One region of the Serratia grimesii genome, then DNA from elsewhere that is predicted to be linked to it. Evidence: predicted binding sites of a transcription regulator. Region 1 holds the regulator's gene; each other region holds the start of a gene.
What was found. The regulator PurR, encoded in region 1, represses purine synthesis genes. The targets are predictions, from matches to a motif close to CANGCAAACGTTTGCNTG.
Positions count from the first base shown of each region.

Region 1 (4,783 bases):
GCTAAAAAGATCGTCAGCGCCAAATCGAAACACAAAACTCAACAAATCGCCAAAATCAAAGTGACCCCGCCGAAAAAGGGTTACAAAAAAGGCTATGGTCGTCATCGTGAAGCCGGTATGGCAACCGCTAAATTGGCACGTGATGAAAAACCGCTGAAGCTCACCCCAGCACATAAGAAACGCTACCAGCACGCCAAGCAAACCGCGATGGCCAAGCTGATGGACCAAATGGGCAAACCTTACCGCTGGGGCGGTACTTCACCAAGAACCGGTTTTGACTGCAGCGGTCTGATTTATTACGCCTATAAAGACGTGGTAAAAATCAAAATGCCACGCACCGCTAACGAAATGTATCACCTGCGTGACGCCGCACCGATCAAGAAAAATGAATTGGAAAGTGGTGACCTGGTGTTCTTCCGCATTAACAATCGCGGCGTAGCCGACCATGTAGGTGTCTATCTGGGCAACGGCAAATTTATTCAGTCTCCGCGCACCGGTGAAGAAATTCGTATCAGCCAGCTCGACAATGACTACTGGCAAAACCATTACATCGGCGCACGCCGTGTAGTGACACCGAAAACCATTCGATAATTCGTTCTGCGGCTGGCCTTACCAGCCGCTCTCTTCGGTTTAATTCTCCAACGCTTACTGCCGTACCTGTACCTTTCTCAGACTCATCACTGATTTTTATTGCGAAAATTGCTAAGCTAAATACCCACAATAAAAACAGGCCAACCTGTTACCCAGGTAATTGAGTACCGGATGGATCCTGTATAAGGAGGAAGCAATGTCGTTTGAACTACCTGCACTACCGTATGAGAAAAACGCTCTCGAACCCCACATCTCAGCAGAAACACTGGAATACCACTATGGTAAGCATCACAACGCCTATGTGGTCAATCTGAACAATTTGCTGAAAGGTAGCGAGTTTGACGGGTTATCTCTGGAAGCGATTATCAAGGCGTCCAGTGGCGGCATTTTCAACAATGCCGCTCAGGTATGGAACCACACCTTCTATTGGCACTGCTTATCGCCACAGGGCGGTGGTGAGCCTCAGGGCGCATTGGCTACCGCTATCAATCAGGCGTTTGGTTCTTTCGCCGCCTTCAAAGAGCAATTTAGCGAGGCTGCAATCAAAAACTTTGGCGCCGGCTGGACCTGGCTGGTGAAAAAGGCTGACGGCTCGCTGGCTATTGTTAATACGTCGAACGCTGGTACGCCGCTGACCGGTGAAGACAAACCGTTACTGACCGTCGACGTGTGGGAACACGCCTACTATATCGATTACCGCAACGCACGCCCGACCTACCTGGAGAATTTCTGGGCATTGGTTAACTGGGCATTTGTGGAGAAAAACCTGGCATAACGCGGGTTGAGGCAAACAGGCGCACTAAGCTGCGCCTGTTTTTACTTCGGGGATCAGTTCAATGCTGCGGTGAAGCTAAAAGCAATAATCACGGCCAGCGCACAGACAGTGGTGAACAGTGACATTTTCAGATCGGTATCCATTACAACTCCTTTTCAGATTGGTTTTCCCAAGGATAAAAGGCACACAATTAATGCGTCAAACCATTTTCACACAGTTGGCCAATAAAATCTTGTTATCATTTCCCGGTTTATAATACCGATTACCTCTTCCCCTTTTGCTCAATATGGGACAAAATTCGCAGTTCACAACTGTGTACCGGCAAAATGCCCCTCCTGACCAAGCGCTGACGACTTCAACACACTAAAAACTCAGTTTTCGCTTCTTTGGAGAAGGATCTACGCAGGCAAACGATTAACATCACACTTACATACTGCAACATGTGAGTTCAGGAGTCATTCTTTACATGGCAACGATTAAAGATGTGGCCAAACGCGCTGGCGTTTCCACCACCACCGTTTCGCACGTCATCAATAAGACTCGTTTCGTCGCCGAAGAGACAAAAGCGGCCGTGGGTGCCGCGATTAAAGAGCTGCATTATTCACCCAGTGCTGTGGCGCGCAGTCTGAAGGTCAATCACACCAAATCGATTGGTCTGCTGGCAACCTCTAGTGAAGCGCCCTACTTTGCTGAAGTGATCGAAGCGGTAGAAAACAGTTGCTACAGCAAAGGCTATACGCTGATTCTGTGTAACTCGCACAACAATTTGGACAAACAGCGCGCCTATCTGGCGATGCTGGCGCAAAAGCGCGTCGATGGCTTGTTGGTGATGTGTTCAGAATACCCAGACCAATTGCTCGGCATGTTGGAAGATTATCGCAACATCCCGATGGTCGTGATGGACTGGGGCGCAGCACGCGGTGATTTTACTGATACCATCATTGATAATGCCTTCGAAGGTGGCTATCTGGCTGGACGTTATCTGATCGAGCGCGGACACCGCGATATCGGTGCCATTCCCGGCCAACTGGCGCGTAACACTGGGGGCGGACGCCATCAGGGCTTCTTAAAAGCCATGGAAGAAGCCAATATCGACGTGCGCGACGAGTGGGTCGTCCAGGGTGACTTTGAGCCAGAATCCGGCTACAAGGCCATGCACCAGATACTGTCGCAGAAGCAGCGTCCAACCGCGGTATTCTGTGGCGGCGATATCATGGCAATGGGGGCTATCTGTGCCGCCGATGAGCTTGGGCTACGCGTGCCGCAAGATATCTCGGTCATTGGCTATGATAACGTGCGCAATGCGCGCTATTTCACCCCGGCACTGACCACGATTCATCAACCTAAAGAGCGCTTGGGTGAGATGGCATTCACCATGTTATTGGACCGCATCATCAGCAAGCGTGAAGAGTCACAGGTGATCGAGGTTCATCCTAAGTTGGTTGAGCGCCGTTCGGTTGCTGACGGTCCGTTTATCGATTACCGCCGTTAGTCATTCACGCCGGAAGCCACTGCGGTTTCCGGCGTCACTTCACTTAACCATTCCTGATTCAACGTTTCGCTGTCGCCTAAATAGTCCAATAGCCAGGCCATCGCCGGTGATGGCGTATTTTGCTGCCATGTCAGGCAACAGGGGCTGGCAGGAAACGGCTGCTGCAACTGTAGCGCTACCAGTTCCCCACGTTCTACTAACGGCAAGACCTGATGTGCGGGCATCATCCCCACACACAATCCGGCGCACAGGCAATCCACCGCCGACGCCCAGTCCGGCACTACCAACCGCCGTTGGTTATCCAGTGTCCAGGTGACCCGCTTGGGGAGATTACGTGAGGTATCTTCCAGACACAGTGACGGGAAAGGCCGGAGCTGGTCATCGTTCAGTAACCCCTCTAAAGCGGCCAGCGGGTGCTGGGGGCTGGCGACGCATAACCAACGCATGTCGCCCATATCGCGAAAGGCAAACCCACCACCGACCGGCACGGCCCGCGTCGCACCTATCGCCATGTCAGCACGGCCATCCACCAATGCATCCCACACGCCATTAAACACTTCTGGCTGAACCAATAATTCAACGTCAGGAAAATGCCGATAAAAATCCAACACCAACTGACGGCAACGCTGTGGCTTGACGATAATATCTACGGCAATCTTCAACTGACCACGCCAGCCGTTGGCTACTTGCTGACACTGCCGTCGGGTGTCGAGCATTTTTTTGATGACACCACGCGCTTCCTGAATAAATAGCACACCCGCAGGCGTCAGCTCCACATCACGATGACGACGCTCAAACAACGGTACCGCCAGCCATTGCTCAAGTTGCCGCACGGTGTAACTTACCGCTGAGGGTACCCGATGCAATTCCTGCGCCGCTGCGCTAAAGCTACCGGTTCGGGCAACAGCATCCACTACATCCAGAGAATATTCAGACCACATGGTTTTGCCTTCAATTTTTTTAACAGCACTTTGCAAATATTACCGTTTCACAAGCAGAGATCCAGCCGGATACACTTGCCGGCGCTAAAAACCTGCGACAATAAAATATTAACGAGAAATACCATGCGAAATTCCTTTGGTTTTATGTTCTATCTTGCCGGTCTGAGTATGCTGGGTTACCTGGCTACCGACATGTACTTGCCCGCTTTTGGTGTGATGCAGCAAGACCTGCAAATTTCTGCCGGGGCGATCAGCGCCAGCCTGAGTATCTTCCTGGCCGGCTTTGCCTTTGCACAATTACTCTGGGGCCCGCTTTCCGATCACCTTGGCCGCAAGCCCGTACTATTGATTGGTCTGGCCCTGTTTGCCCTGGGTTGCCTGGGCATGTTGTGGGTAGAGAATGCCGTTCAGCTCTGGTCGCTGCGTTTTATCCAGGCCATTGGGGTTTGTTCCGCCGCGGTCACCTGGCAAGCGCTCGTCATTGACCGTTACCGTGAAGGTAAGGCAAACCGTGTTTTCGCCACTATTATGCCACTGGTGGCGCTTTCACCCGCACTGGCACCGCTGGTCGGGGCATGGCTGTTAAACCATATGGGTTGGCGCGCTATTTTCGCCGTGCTGCTGGGCATCACCGTTATACTGCTGCTGCCTACCCTGCTATTGAAAGAAAGCGCCAAGGCGGCACCCACCACCGAAAAGAAAAACAGCCTGACCTTCCTGCAACTGTTGAAATCACCGGCCTTTAGCGGGAACGTCACCATCTTTGCCGCCTGTTCGGCCGGATTTTTTGCCTGGCTGACCGGTTCACCGTTTATTCTTGGTGATATGGGGTACAGCCCAAATGATATTGGCCTGAGTTATGTACCGCAGACCCTTGCCTTCTTATTAGGGGGTTATGGCTGCCGTACCGCATTAAATCGCATTAATGGCAACACGTTACTGCCGTGGCTGCTGGTAGCTTATGGTGTGAGTATGGTGTCTCTG
Region 1 is NZ_LT883155.1:2,324,538-2,329,320, reverse strand. Features, by position in the region: gene SGBXF1_RS11020 (C40 family peptidase) at 1-591, shown strand, start outside; gene sodB (superoxide dismutase [Fe]) at 788-1,366, shown strand; gene cydH (cytochrome bd-I oxidase subunit CydH) at 1,420-1,509, opposite strand; gene purR (HTH-type transcriptional repressor PurR) at 1,833-2,858, shown strand; gene punR (DNA-binding transcriptional activator PunR) at 2,855-3,799, opposite strand; gene punC (purine nucleoside transporter PunC) at 3,923-4,783, shown strand, end outside.

Region 2 (4,783 bases), 1.6 Mb from region 1:
CGCGCTGTCGCCCTTATCGGTACGCAACTGTGGCGTCACGGTATGGCGTACGTCTTCTACGCGAGCAAAACCGGTGATAACCAACGACAACGGCGAGGTCATTTCACGCTGTTCATTACCTTCCTGCCAGCGAGTTTTCATCGACATTGAGTCTTTGCCCACGGGAATCGTAATACCCAGTGCAGGACAAAGCTCTTCGCCAACGGCTTTCACGGCTTCATACAGACCGGCGTCTTCACCCGGGTGACCTGCTGCTGCCATCCAGTTAGCGGAAAGCTTCACGCGTTTGAGTGAACCAATCTCAGTTCCTGCCAAGTTGGTCAACGCTTCCCCTACCGCCAGGCGGCCAGAAGCGGCGAAGTCCAACAGCGCAACCGGCGCACGTTCGCCGATCGACATCGCTTCACCATAGTAACTGTCCAGGCTGGCGGTCGTTACTGCACAATCCGCTACAGGGATCTGCCATGGACCAACCATCTGATCACGCGCCACCATACCGGTCACGGTACGGTCGCCAATGGTGATCAGGAAGGTTTTCTCGGCAACAGCCGGCAAATGCAGAACACGGTTGACTGCATCAGCCAGAGTAATATTGTCACGCTGCACCGGCTCGCCTTTGGCCTGCAGGCGCGTTACGTCACGCGTCATCTTCGGCGTTTTGCCCAGCAGCACGTCCAGCGGCATGTCGATCGGTTGATTGTCGAAATGACTGTCGTTCAGCGTCAAATGCTGTTCTTCGGTAGCTTCACCAATCACGGCATAAGGGGCACGTTCGCGGCGACAAATCTCGTCAAACTGCGCCATCTGCGCTGGCGCAATCGCCATGACATAACGTTCTTGCGATTCGTTACACCAGACTTCCAGTGGGCTCATGCCCGGCTCGTCGTTCAGAATATCGCGCAGTTCGAAACGACCACCGCGGCCACCGTCGCTAACCAGCTCAGGCATGGCGTTAGACAAGCCACCAGCACCCACATCGTGAATAAACAGAATTGGGTTTTGTGCGCCCAATTGCCAGCAGCGGTCAATCACTTCCTGGCAACGGCGCTCCATTTCCGGGTTGTCGCGCTGTACCGAGGCGAAATCCAGATCGGCGTCAGACTGGCCGGACGCCATGGAAGAGGCTGCACCACCACCCAGACCGATGTTCATCGCCGGGCCACCCAGCACCACCAACTTGGCGCCTACGGTGATTTCCGCTTTTTGCACGTGATCGGCGCGGATGTTACCAATACCGCCCGCCAGCATGATCGGCTTGTGGTAGCCACGCAGTTCCACGCCATTATGGCTGTTGACCTGCTCTTCATAAGTACGGAAGTAACCCACCAGTGCCGGACGACCAAATTCGTTGTTGAACGCTGCACCGCCTAATGGACCTTCAGTCATGATGTCCAGAGCAGTAACGATGCGGTCAGGTTTGCCGAAATCCTGTTCCCATGGCTGTTCGAAGCCAGGAATACGCAGGTTGGAGACCGAGAAGCCCACCAGGCCCGCTTTGGGTTTGGCACCGCGACCGGTAGCACCCTCGTCACGGATCTCACCGCCGGAACCGGTAGCTGCGCCTGGCCATGGGGAGATTGCTGTCGGGTGGTTATGAGTTTCCACCTTCATCAGAATATGTGCTTCTTCCTGATGATAATCATATTGACCGCTTTCCGACTCAGCGAAGAAACGCCCTACCTGCGAGCCTTCCATTACTGCGGCGTTATCTTTATAAGCCGACAGCACATAATCCGGCGTCTGCTCAAAAGTATTTTTGATCATTTTGAACAGCGACTTCGGCTGCTGTTCACCGTCGATAATCCAATCGGCGTTGAAAATTTTATGGCGGCAGTGCTCAGAGTTGGCCTGCGCGAACATATAGAGTTCGATATCCGTCGGGTTGCGCCCCAAACCGGTAAAGGCATTCAGAAGATAGTCGATTTCGTCCTCAGCCAGCGCCAGGCCCAACTTGATGTTGGCCTGTTCCAGCGCGCTGCGCTCTTCACCCAACATATCGATGGCCTGGTAAGGCGCAGGCTGATGTTGAGCAAACAGTTGTTCCGCCTGTTGCAAACTGCTGAAGACGGTTTCCATCATGCGATCGTGCAACAGTACAGCAAGCTGCTGCCATTGCGCTTCAGTCAGCGTCGGCGCCTTAACGTAAAACGCCAGGCCGCGCTCCAATCGCAGTACCTGCTTCAAACCGCAGTTATGGGCGATATCGCTGGCTTTAGAAGACCACGGAGAAATAGTACCCGGACGCGGCGTCACCAACAGCAAGCGACCTTCAGGGGCATGTTCGGCGAGAGAGGGGCCGTACTTGAGTAGACGCTGAAGCTTGGCATGCTCTTCGGCGTTTAGCGGCGCGCTAACATCAGCAAAGTGGACGTACTCGGCGTAGATATCACTAACAGGAAGTTGAGCGTCCTGACAGCGGGACAGCAGTTTGGTAACACGAAAAGCCGACAAAGCGGGCGAACCACGCAGTATTTCCATAATCAAAGTTCTCTCGTCTTCGAAGCAACTGACTTCAGCACTTCATTGGGCGCAACAGGGGGAAAACGCGCGCCATTATAGAGAATCTACGCCGCAGACGAAACCGTTTGCGTAGCTATTATTGATAAAAGCTGTTTGCGCCATCGAATTGTCATAACGTGTCAATAAAGTTGCACGCTGGCGTTTTGTTGCGCAAAATGCCCCCGCACTGGTGATTTAACCATAAGAAAAGACTGGTTTGCTGTCGGCAGTGCACGTGTGCCACCACTGGATAACTATTTGAAACGCCTTAAAATAAACTACATTCTAATCGGTGTTGTTACCTTGCTTCTGGCGCTCGCCTTGTGGCCCAATATTACCTGGCGCGGCGGTCAGGGCGGGCAACTCGAAGAGATTAAATCCCGCGGGGAGTTGCGTATCAGTACGCTAAACTCGCCGTTAACCTATTTCACGACCAAACAGGGACCGAGTGGTCTCGACTATGAGTTGGCAAAACGCTTCGCCAACTATCTGGGTGTGAAACTGGTGGTGATCCCGCATAAGAATATCAATGACCTTTTTGACGATTTAGATGATGACGATGCAGACCTGCTGGCCGCAGGCCTGATCTACAATCAGGATCGGCTCAGCCGCGCACGCACCGGTCCAGCTTATTATTCGGTCTCCCAGCAGTTGGTCTACCGTTTGGGAACCGCTCGGCCAAAAACCTTTGCCGATATTAAAGGTAAACTGGCCGTTGCTTCTGGCTCTGCCCACGTAAGCACGCTGAAACAGCTTAAGCAAAGCAAGTTCCCGAACCTCAGCTGGGAATCCTCCAGCGATCTCACCTCAAAGGAGCTGTTGGAGCAGGTAGCTGACGGCAAACTGGACTATACCCTCGGTGATTCGGTGACCATTGCCCTGCTGCAACGTATCCACCCGCAGCTGGCGGTCGCCTTCGACGTGACTGATGAAGAACCCGTCACCTGGTATTTGAAGCGCGGCACCGACGACAGTCTGTATGCAGCAATGCTAGACTTCTACAGTCAAATGGTTGACGACGGGACGTTGGCACGGTTGGAGGAAAAATATCTCGGCCACGTCGGCAGTTTCGATTACGTTGATACCAAGACCTTCCTATCAGCCATCGACTCCGTCCTGCCAACATTTCGCTCGCTGTTTGAAAAGTATGCCAATGAGATCGACTGGAAACTGCTGGCAGCTATTGCCTATCAGGAATCACACTGGAATCCCCAGGCAACCTCACCGACGGGTGTACGCGGGCTCATGATGCTAACGCGAGCCACTGCCGACGGTCTGGGAGTTAATGATCGTCTCGATCCTGAGGAAAGTATCCAGGGTGGCGCACTCTACCTGCAAAGGTTGATGGCCAAGGTACCCGACAGCGTGCCGGAAGATGAACGCATCTGGTTCTCACTGGCGGCCTACAACATGGGTTGGGGCCATATGCTCGATGCCCGCAAGCTGACCAAGATGCAAAAAGGCAATCCGGACAGCTGGGTAGACGTCAAACAGCGCCTGCCGATGCTCAGCCAAAAGCGCTATTACCCGCAGTTGACCTACGGCTATGCACGCGGGCGTGAAGCTTATAACTATGTAGAGAACATCCGACGTTATCAGGTCAGTTTGGTGGGTTATCTACTGGAAAAAGAGAGAAAGGCAGCGCAGGAAGCCGCCGAACAGGCTGAAATGGGGAAAGGCTACCCGGCCGTCACACCGGAACTGGCACTTAACTTCTGATTAATCTGGGTTCTTATCCAGACCTGCGCGCTGTGCCAGTTTCAACGCCTTTTGCTGTTCACGGCGCATGCGGAAAAAGTTGCTCAACGTAGCGGCGCACTCCTCGGCCAGCACGCCGGACAGGATTTCCACCTGATGATTCATGCCTGGATGGCGCAAAATATCCACCAGTGATCCTGCTGCACCGGTTTTTACATCGGGCGCACCGTATACCAACCGGCGAATGCGGCTATGCACCATCGCCCCTGCACACATCACACAAGGTTCCAGTGTCACATACAGCGTGGCATTTAGCAGACGGTAATTCTGCAATACCGAGCCACCCTGTCTCAGAGCCATGATCTCTGCATGCGCGGTTGGATCGTGGCGGCCAATCGGCCGGTTCCAGCCTTCGCCAATCACCTGATTATCCAGCACCAGCAATGCCCCCACCGGCACTTCACCTTCTTCTTGCGCACGCAAGGCCAGCTGCAATGCCTGACGCATCCAGTATTCATCGTTATATTCAGTCATTGCATTATTCCTCGTGCACTTTGCGGCGGGCATTATACACAGTAGCCCCTTT
Region 2 is NZ_LT883155.1:3,934,634-3,939,416, forward strand. Features, by position in the region: gene purL (phosphoribosylformylglycinamidine synthase) at 1-2,481, opposite strand, end outside; gene mltF (membrane-bound lytic murein transglycosylase MltF) at 2,758-4,218, shown strand; gene tadA (tRNA adenosine(34) deaminase TadA) at 4,219-4,731, opposite strand.
Region 2: purL (phosphoribosylformylglycinamidine synthase) is a predicted target of PurR. The motif match lies at 2,575-2,592, and genes of this name have one in related genera.

Region 3 (4,783 bases), 2.1 Mb from region 1:
ATAGAGGAGAGTGGCGTGGATTTAGTGGTCACTGACTGCGAAACCTGCAAATGGCAAATCGAAATGTCGACCAGCAAGCGCTGCGAACATCCGATCACTCTGCTGGCGCAAGCATTAGCGTAGGGCGCAACAGGCTGTGTCTCTCCACGTTCAATGGAGAGACACAGTCGAGTATTATTTCTTCAGTTTTAGCGTTTTGATGATGCCTTCGGCTTCAGTCTGCGCCTGCTGTTGGTTATCCGCCGGCAGCGTCACCTGAATGGTCAGCATGTTGTTGTTCAGCGTGCCAATCAAGATAGACGAGTAGGCTTTCTCACCGCCGCTGGTGATGATGCTGTCCAACTGACGCAGTGGCACGCCGTCAACCTCGATAGCTTTGTTGGTGACTACTTGCAAGTTGGCATCACGCGCGCGCTGGGTATCTTCCAGACGCTTGCTCAGCGTTTCCAGGCTGTCGGGCGTTTTATCACCGAGGATCACGATCAGAGCGCGTTGGCCGGTGCTGTCGGCATATACGTGCATGTTGTTTGCCTGATTGCCCAGTTTGCCACTTTGGTCCGCCATGCCAACTGGCAGGGTGAATGCCAGCGTACCATCCAGCAAGCTTACCTGCTGCCCAGCAGGCGCGCTGGCCGCTGCATCAGCAGCTGATGCCTTGGTGTCTTTGGTGTCGCCGTCACAGGCCGCCAGGCCAAGCACTAACAGGCTGATACCCATCAATTTTGCTACTTTACGCATTGGGCTTCCTTTTTCCTTTCAGGTAGGGTTTCACTGCCTTATCGCACCCTATTCCAGGGTGAAATGCAAGGCAGATGTTGTCACAAGGTTTTCTCAAGTAATAGCCGATAATCAGCCACTTCGCCTTTCTTTTCCAGTTGAACAATCTGATAGTCATTACTGATGAGCATCATCAGCATTGCACGGAACTGATTGCGCGTTTTAACCGTCAGTAGCCGAAAACCCTGAGACCGCGCCCAGTGCTCTTGAGCAACGAGCAAAGCCTGTGCGACACCATAACGGCGAAACGCCGGCAGTACACCGCCCAGCCAACTGTAAAACACCTTTTCCTGCTGTTGATAACCGAGTTTAAAACCGACGGGTTGACCGTCGATCTCGGCGATCAGCGCGTTAGCTGAGGCAGATCCAATACGTTGCTGCAAATCAGCCAAGCTGTGCAAGCAACCGAATTCAGGGATGTGTTGGTACAGACGATGAATTTCTTCGAGGGTGGCGTGGCGGGTGGTCACTGTCATGGCGGCCTCCGGGTGTGTGCAGGCCGCCAATAATAACACGGGTTAGCTCGGTTGCAGGCTACTGTCGTTTTGACGCGAGGCGATGCGCTTAAGCAGCATGTTCAGCAGTACGCCATACATCGGCAGGAAGAACAGCATGCAGATCAGCACTTTGAAGCTGTAATCCACCAAGGCGATTTCAACCCAGTTATTGGCCATAAAGGCGTCGCTGCTCTTGTAGAAAGCAATAAAGAAGAACGACAGGGTATCACTGATATTGCCGAGGAACATGGCCGCTGCGGGTGCAACCCACCAGGCGCTGCGTTGACGCAGGCGGTTGAATACGTGGACGTCAAGGATCTGACCGAGTACGTAAGCCATAAAGCTGGCGACGGCGATGCGCGCAACAAACAGATTAAAACTGCCCAAGGCGGCAAAACCCTGCCACTCGCCCTGATAGGTCACAGTGGAGATCACGTACGAAATGAACAGCGCCGGCACCATCACCGAAAGAATGATACGTCGCGCCAGTGGTGCGCCAAAAATGCGTACCGTCAGATCGGTCGCCAGGAAAATAAACGGGAAGGTAAATGCGCCCCAGGTGGTATGAAAGCCGAAAATGGACATCGGCAATTGCACCAGGTAGTTACTGGAGGTAATGATGACAATATGGAACAGCGATAGCCAGATCAACGCGGTAAGGCGCTGCTGGGCAGTAAACGAATACATGTTGTAGCCTTTTTAGTAATGGGGTGAGGGAACCCAGAATGTCTTGTCTGCGCCGAGAAATAAGCTGCGCGGCCGCATGATACGCGTTTGCGCAACCAATGCAACGGTTAAATTTAACGCAAACGTTAACGCATCTTGCACAGAAAAACTACCGGCGTAAACTAGGCGGTAATGAGATGTGGCGAGCGTTCGCCGATCGTTTTCGACCGAGAAAAATTGCATGACTGACTTATTTGCCCAGGCTGACCAGACGCTTGATGCGCTGGGATTGCGCTGTCCAGAACCGGTGATGATGGTGCGCAAAACTGTGCGCCATATGGATAACGGTGAAACGTTGTTGATTATTGCTGACGATCCGGCGACGACCCGTGACATTCCGGGGTTCTGCCGTTTTATGGAACACACGTTGGTGGCGCAGGAAACCGACACCGCACCTTACCGCTACCTGCTACGCAAGGGTGTTTAATCTCTGCCTGAGGGAATAGATCGCGTGGCCCATAAATGGGCCACGCTGTTACAGTATGTTATTGCCTAATTGCGTTTCTTCAGTAGACGTAAGGCATTGGCAGTGACCAGTGCGGTGGCACCAGAGTCTGCCAGCACGGCCAGCCACAACCCGGTCAGGCCCAGCAGTGTGGTAATCAGAAATACCCCTTTCAGCCCCAATGCGATGGTGATGTTCTGCCGGATATTGGCATGTGTGGCGCGTGATATGCGGATCATTTCCGCCACACCCAGCAGACGGTTATGAGTCAGCGCGGCATCGGCGGTTTCCAGTGCCACATCGGTACCGCTGCCCATCGCGATGCCAATGCTGGAGGCTTTCATCGCTGGAGCATCATTGATGCCGTCGCCGATCATCGCTGTCGGACGCAATTCGCTCAGTTCCGTTACGGCCTTCACTTTATCTTCCGGCAACAATCCAGCCCGATAATCCAGCCCAAGCTCAGAGGCAATCGCCGCCGCCGCGCGCGGATTATCGCCGGTTAGCATCACCCCGTTGATCCCCAGTGCATTCAGTTCTGCAATCGCCTGTTTGGCATCGTTGCGCAAGGTGTCGCGCAGCGCCAGCAGGCCGATAGGTACGCCATCTTCCAGTACCACCACCGCGGTCTTGCCAGCATTTTCCAGCTGTTCTACCTGCTGGATGCCCTGTTGTTTCAGCAAGCCTGTAGCTAACTTGGCTGGCGCGCTGATCAGCACCGTTTTACCGTCGACAAGACCTTCCACACCTACGCCAGCCAATGCGCGGCGGTCTTGTGCCAGTGGCAGAGGCACACCGTATTGCTCGGCACGGTTGATGATTGCCTGTGCCAATGGATGGTGGGAACCAGCTTCTACCGCAGCGGCAAGGGTCAGTAATTGTTGTTCGCTGATGTCGTTGAGCGGCAGTACATCGGTCACCGTGGGTTTGCCTTCTGTCAGGGTACCGGTTTTGTCGAAGGCGATAGTTTGTACCTGGCCCAACTGTTCCAGCGCAGCACCGCCTTTAATCAGTGCCCCGCGTCGGGTGGCGGCGGCCAGCCCGGAAGTGATCGCCGCCGGGGTGGAGATCACCAGTGCACATGGACAACCGATCAGCAGCAGGGTCAGACCGCGATAAATCCAGGTGTCCCAAGGTTGTGAATACATCAATGGTGGCACCAGGATCACCGCGATAGCCAGCAGCATGATAGCCGGGGTGTAGTAACGACTGAAACGGTCGAGGAAGCGCTCGATCGGCGCTCGGCGCTCTTCGGCTTCTTCAATCAATTGCAGAATGCGGTCGATGGCGTTTTTGCCCGGTTCGGAAACGACCTTCATCTGCGCGGCCTGATCGACCGACAAACTGCCCGCAGCCACTTTTTGACCCTGCTGACGTTCGACGGGTACTGACTCGCCGGTCAGGGCGCTTTCGTCGAAGCTGGCGAACGCATTGATCAGCTCAGCATCTGCCGGCAGGCGACCGCCGGGGGCAATTTCAATCACATCACCAGGACGTAGGCTGGAAACCGGTACCCGCTTGCGCTGTGTGCCTTGTAACAGCAGGGCGTCTTCCGGCACCAATTCCATCAACGCTTTCACACCGCGACGTGCACGGTTGGCGGCATAGGACTCCAGCATTTCGCCAACCATAAACAGCAGCAGTACCATCGCCGCTTCGGCGGTCGCACCAATAAACAGTGCGCCGATGGCAGCTACACTCATCAGCGTTTCAATGGCAAAGGGTGTGCCAGAGCGGATCAGTCGTACCGCCTTGGTCGCGACCGGTGCCAGACCTACCAATGTGGTCGCGATAAAGGCAATGCGGCTCAGTTCAGGGTTGGCCATGCTGAGCGCCCAACTGACGATCATCAGCGTGGTGAGCAGCAGCAGTGGACCAAACTCTCCGAGGCGTGACGGTTTTGGCTCGTCAGCTTTGGCTGTCTGTGCCCCGAGAAGGGTAAACCCGGCTTGTTTCACCGCGTCTTGAATGCGCAGGCTGATATCGGATTGAGCATCGACCACCAATTTTTCTGTGGCAAACAGCACGCGTGCGTTGTCGACGCCGGGTATTGCGGTAACCGCGTTTTCAATTTTTTTGGCGCAACTTGGGCAGTCCATACCGGTGACTTTCCAGCTGTAGCGCTGACTTCCGGAGAGAGGGGCGGCAGCTAGCCTGTCACTTTCTTCATCCGGATCCTCATGATCTTCCGTGCTGCAACCGCCAGCGCCATGATCGTGGGTGTGCGCATGTTCACTGTGACTGTCGACACTCTGTTTTTCACTGCTGCAACCGTGCTGGGTTTTACTGTGGCTGTGATTGCACCCACAACCGCCTTCCGCATGATGATGTTCTTGAT
Region 3 is NZ_LT883155.1:246,519-251,301, forward strand. Features, by position in the region: gene glpC (anaerobic glycerol-3-phosphate dehydrogenase subunit GlpC) at 1-123, shown strand, start outside; gene SGBXF1_RS01085 (DcrB family lipoprotein) at 175-738, opposite strand; gene SGBXF1_RS01090 (GNAT family N-acetyltransferase) at 819-1,283, opposite strand; gene SGBXF1_RS01095 (7-cyano-7-deazaguanine/7-aminomethyl-7-deazaguanine transporter) at 1,296-1,961, opposite strand; gene tusA (sulfurtransferase TusA) at 2,182-2,427, shown strand; gene SGBXF1_RS01105 (zinc/cadmium/mercury/lead-transporting ATPase) at 2,493-4,783, opposite strand, start outside.
Region 3: tusA (sulfurtransferase TusA) is a predicted target of PurR. The motif match lies at 2,077-2,094, and genes of this name have one in related genera.

Region 4 (4,783 bases), 1.9 Mb from region 1:
GTTCGCACTAGAGTCACAAATACTGAGCAGCTCGTTTTCATCGCAGCATTGAACGTTTGTCACGAACTTGCTCAAGAACGGTTGAAAACCCGTGATTATGCGTCCAATATGGAACAACGCATTCGTATGCTGCAACAGACCATTGAACAAGCGTTGCTTGAACAAGGTCGCATCTCTGAACGTCAGGATGCACAATTCGAATAACTTAATTTGCTGAAATCCAAGGTTTCGGCAACGAGTAAAAAATTTCTCTGAGATGTTCGCCAGCGGGCCAGTCCCCTGAGCCGATATTTAGTACCAACAGAATGTGATGATCCGCGATCGGTGTGCATGCTCGGCCCGCCGAGAAGCCTTAAGATTGCGACAGCACGTTCACCTTGAACCATGGGTTCAAGGGTTACAGCCTGCGACGGCATCTCGGAGATTCCCCTTCCTCAGCGGTATGTGTGCTGACTATGTCTTTTCAAGCCCAATATGCCCAACAGCGGCAAGATATCCGACATCAAATCCGCCAGCGTCGACGCGCTTTAACGCCTGAACAACAACACACCTTTGCATTGCAGACGGCTGAACGCATTGCGGTACATCCACGTATTCTGGCAGCACAAAGCATTGCGGTATTTTTGTCGTTTGATGGCGAGCTAGACACCCGCCCGCTGATTGAACGGCTATGGCGACAAGGTTTACATGTTTACCTGCCGGTCTTGCATCCATTTAGCCCAGGGAATCTGTTATTTCTGCGCTATACCCCGGAAACACCACTGATTAGCAACCGCTTCAATATCCTTGAGCCACAGCTCGATGTGCGTAACGTCGTGCCGGTAGGGTCACTCGACGTGGTGTTGACGCCATTGGTGGCGTTTGACAGCTCGGGCCAGCGTTTAGGTATGGGCGGCGGATTCTATGATCGAACCCTGCAAAACTGGCAGCAAACAGGTCCTTACCCCATCGGGTTAGCTCATGATTGCCAACAAGTGGAACAGATACCGGCGGAACATTGGGATATCCCGCTGCCGGAGATCGTGACCCCGTCGCAGAATTGGGTTTGGCAGATAGCTAAATAGCAAAAGGCCGGAGTAATCCGGCCTTTTTGTCAAAACGCTTTCAATCAGAGCAGCAAGCGAGCACGGATGGTGCCGGCAATCGCCTTCATACGTTGCAGTGCAGCGTCGGCACGTTCAGTTTCTGCGTCAATGTCGATGACCACATAACCGATTTCCGGGCCAGTTTGCAGATACTGCGCAGCAATGTTCACCCCTTCTTCCGCGAAAATCTGGTTAATTTGCGTCAGTATGCCAGGGCGGTTTTCATGAATATGCAGCAAGCGGCTTGCGTTAGCACTGTGTGCAGGCAGCGACACTTCCGGGAAGTTGACCGCAGACAGTGTCGACCCGTTGTCGGAGTATTTCGCCAGTTTTCCAGCCACTTCATCACCGATATTTTCCTGCGCTTCCTGCGTAGAACCACCAATGTGCGGGGTCAGAATCACATTATCGAACTCGCACAGCGGTGAGTTAAACGGCTCGCTGTTAGTTGCAGGCTCTTCCGGGAATACGTCGATCGCCGCGCCGGCTAAATGTTTGCTGGCCAGTACGTTACACAGCGCAGGGATATCAACCACAGTGCCGCGTGAAGCGTTGATCAGAATAGAACCTGGCTTCATTAGCGCCAACTCTTCTGCGCCCATCATGTTCTTGGTCGACAGGGTTTCCGGCACATGCAGCGTCACCACATCGCTCATGTTGAGCAGATCAGACAGGTGACGTACCTGCTGGGCATTGCCTAATGGCAGCTTGTTCTCAATATCGTAAAAGAACACTTTCATGCCCAAGCCTTCGGCCAGAATGCCCAACTGGGTGCCGATATGGCCGTAGCCAATAATCCCCAACTTCTTGCCGCGTGCCTCAAACGAGCCAACGGCCAGTTTCTGCCATTCACCGCGGTGCGCCTTGGCGTTAGCGGACGGAATACCACGCAACAGCAGCAGCAGTTCGCCCAGCACCATTTCGGCCACGGATCGGGTATTAGAGAAAGGTGCGTTAAACACCGGAACGCCGCGTTTGGTCGCCGCCTTCAGATCAACCTGGTTAGTACCGATACAGAAACAGCCCACCGCCACCAGCTTTTCTGCGGCAGCGAAAACCTCTTCGGTCAGATGCGTACGCGATCGGATGCCGACGAAGTGAGCATCGCGAATGGATGCCTTAAGCGATTCGGTGTCTAACGCACCTTTGTGATATTCAATGTTGGTATATCCGGCTGCCAGCAGATTATCTACCGTGCTCTGATGAACCCCTTCCACCAACAGGAATTTAATCCTGTCTTTCTCCAATGATACTTTTGCCATTTACCCGACCCTATGTTCAGACTTCAGAAGCGGCTGTTGTTAAACAGCACCCATCCAACATAACAAAAATAACGCAGGCGGCAATACAAACGATTGCCCGCCCGTCAGTACAAGGCTCAGCGTTGTCGGTGGTTTCTGGCAGAAAATGCCAAAGGGAAAGAATTAGACAGGAGCTTCGTGGAGCTAACGCCCGTAATGTGACATATGTCACCAAATTTAGCGCTTTTAATAAAAGATGTTTTAGCCAGTGAATTATGCGGTCCGGTAGGATCCAAGACCGCATACAAAGGTGCGATGCAGGGGACGCCCCAAAGGCACCTTCGGTTATTGGACGACCTTCACACCCTCAGGTGTCCCAACCAGCGCCACATCAGCACCACGGTTGGCGAACAGACCGACGGTGACAACACCAGCGATACCGTTAATTTTGTTTTCTAACGCAATGGCATCGACGATGCTCAGGTTATGTACATCGAGGATCACGTTGCCGTTATCGGTCAACACATTCTGGCGATACTCCGGCAGACCGCCCAGTTTCACCAGCTCACGTGCGACGTAGGAGCGCGCCATCGGGATCACTTCCACCGGCAATGGGAATTTGCCCAGCACGTCGACCTGCTTGGTCGAATCGACGATACAGATAAACTTGCGCGCAATGGCGGCAATGATTTTTTCACGCGTCAGCGCAGCACCGCCGCCTTTGATCATCTGCATCTGACGGTTGATTTCATCCGCACCGTCGACATAGATATCCAGTGAATCTACTTCATTGCTGTCGAACACGTGGATGCCAAGGCTTTTCAACTTGGCCGTGGAAGCGTCAGAGCTGGACACCGCCCCTTCAATTTGGTGCTTGATCGAGCCGAGCGCATCAATAAAATGGGCGGCGGTCGAGCCAGTGCCAACACCGACGATGGTGCCTGGGGTAACGTAATCCAACGCTGCCCAGCCAACCGCTTTTTTCAGTTCATCCTGCGTCATAATATGTCCCTTGCCTCTGTACGAAAACGTGTGCGTATTATAGGGTAAATCACTCTTTTTCACTCAGGCAGGATCACACTTCTTTGCCTTAAGCCGCATTTTTAGGCGCATCGCGGCAATATAGCCCGATGATTTTCCACCTGTAAAACACCAGAGATGTGGCATAGTGCCTGTATCAATTTACTTTAAGGGATATCTTTCCGATGAAACGCCCAGACTATCGAACGCTACAAGCGCTGGACGCGGTGATCCGTGAGCGTGGCTTTGAGCGCGCCGCGCAAAAACTTTGTATCACCCAATCGGCAGTATCCCAGCGCATCAAGCAGTTGGAAAACCTGTTCGGCCAACCGCTGTTGGTGCGCACCGTGCCACCACGACCGACCGAACAGGGCCAGAAACTGTTGGCGTTGCTGCATCAGGTTGAGTTACTGGAAGAAGAATGGTTGGGTAACGACACCGGCATTGATACGCCGCTGCTGCTGTCGCTGGCGGTCAACGCCGACAGCCTGGCAACCTGGCTGCTGCCGGCCCTAAAACCGGTACTGACCGACTCTCCTATCCGTCTCAATCTCCAGGTAGAAGACGAAACACGTACTCAGGAACGCCTGAGGCGCGGCGAAGTGGTGGGCGCAGTGAGTATTCAGCCACAGCCGCTGCCAAGCTGTCTGGTAGATCAACTGGGTGCACTGGATTATCTGTTTGTCGCCTCAAAAGGCTTTGCCGAGCGTTACTTCCCGAATGGCGTTACGCGCTCCGCGCTGCTAAAAGCGCCTGCGGTCGCGTTCGATCATCTCGACGATATGCATCAGGCCTTCCTACAGCAAAACTTTGATCTGTCGCCGGGCAGCGTCCCCTGCCATATCGTGAACTCATCGGAAGCCTTCGTGCAGTTGGCACGCCAGGGCACCACCTGCTGCATGATTCCGCATTTGCAGATTGAGAAAGAGTTGGATTCAGGCGAGCTTATCGATCTGACACCGGGCTTGTTCCAGCGCCGCATGCTGTTCTGGCACCGCTTCGCGCCGGAAAGCCGCATGATGCGTAAAGTGACAGATGCCCTGCTTGAGCACGGCCGCCAGGTTCTGCGACAGGATTAAATAGAAAAGGTTGTGCGGTTATTTCATGGTAGGGGCGCAGCATGCTGCGCCCTATTGCATAATCAATAGGTCAAATCAGGTCGAACATGTTCGACCCCTACAGGTTTAGCCCTTACGCGGCTTAATCCGTCGTCTGAAAAACCAATCTTATACCCTAAATAATTGGAGTTGCATCACAACAAAACCACAGTTTTGTTGAACAGCGCTTGCGCTGGCCCCAACGGGGCGAGGCTTTGCCGAGTAACGCGGCCAAGGCAGGAGTCCCCAGGAGCTTACTCAAGTAAGTGACTGGGGTGACTGCCTGCAGCCAACACAGATGCTGCTTCAAGTATGACGGGTATATTATTGTGCTGCGTTA
Region 4 is NZ_LT883155.1:4,240,078-4,244,860, forward strand. Features, by position in the region: gene zapA (cell division protein ZapA) at 1-204, shown strand, start outside; RNA gene ssrS (6S RNA) at 246-428, shown strand; gene SGBXF1_RS19910 (5-formyltetrahydrofolate cyclo-ligase) at 456-1,064, shown strand; gene serA (phosphoglycerate dehydrogenase) at 1,109-2,347, opposite strand; gene rpiA (ribose-5-phosphate isomerase RpiA) at 2,672-3,328, opposite strand; gene SGBXF1_RS19925 (LysR family transcriptional regulator ArgP) at 3,532-4,425, shown strand; gene SGBXF1_RS19930 (oxidative stress defense protein) at 4,768-4,783, opposite strand, start outside.
Region 4: serA (phosphoglycerate dehydrogenase) is a predicted target of PurR. The motif match lies at 2,430-2,447, and genes of this name have one in related genera.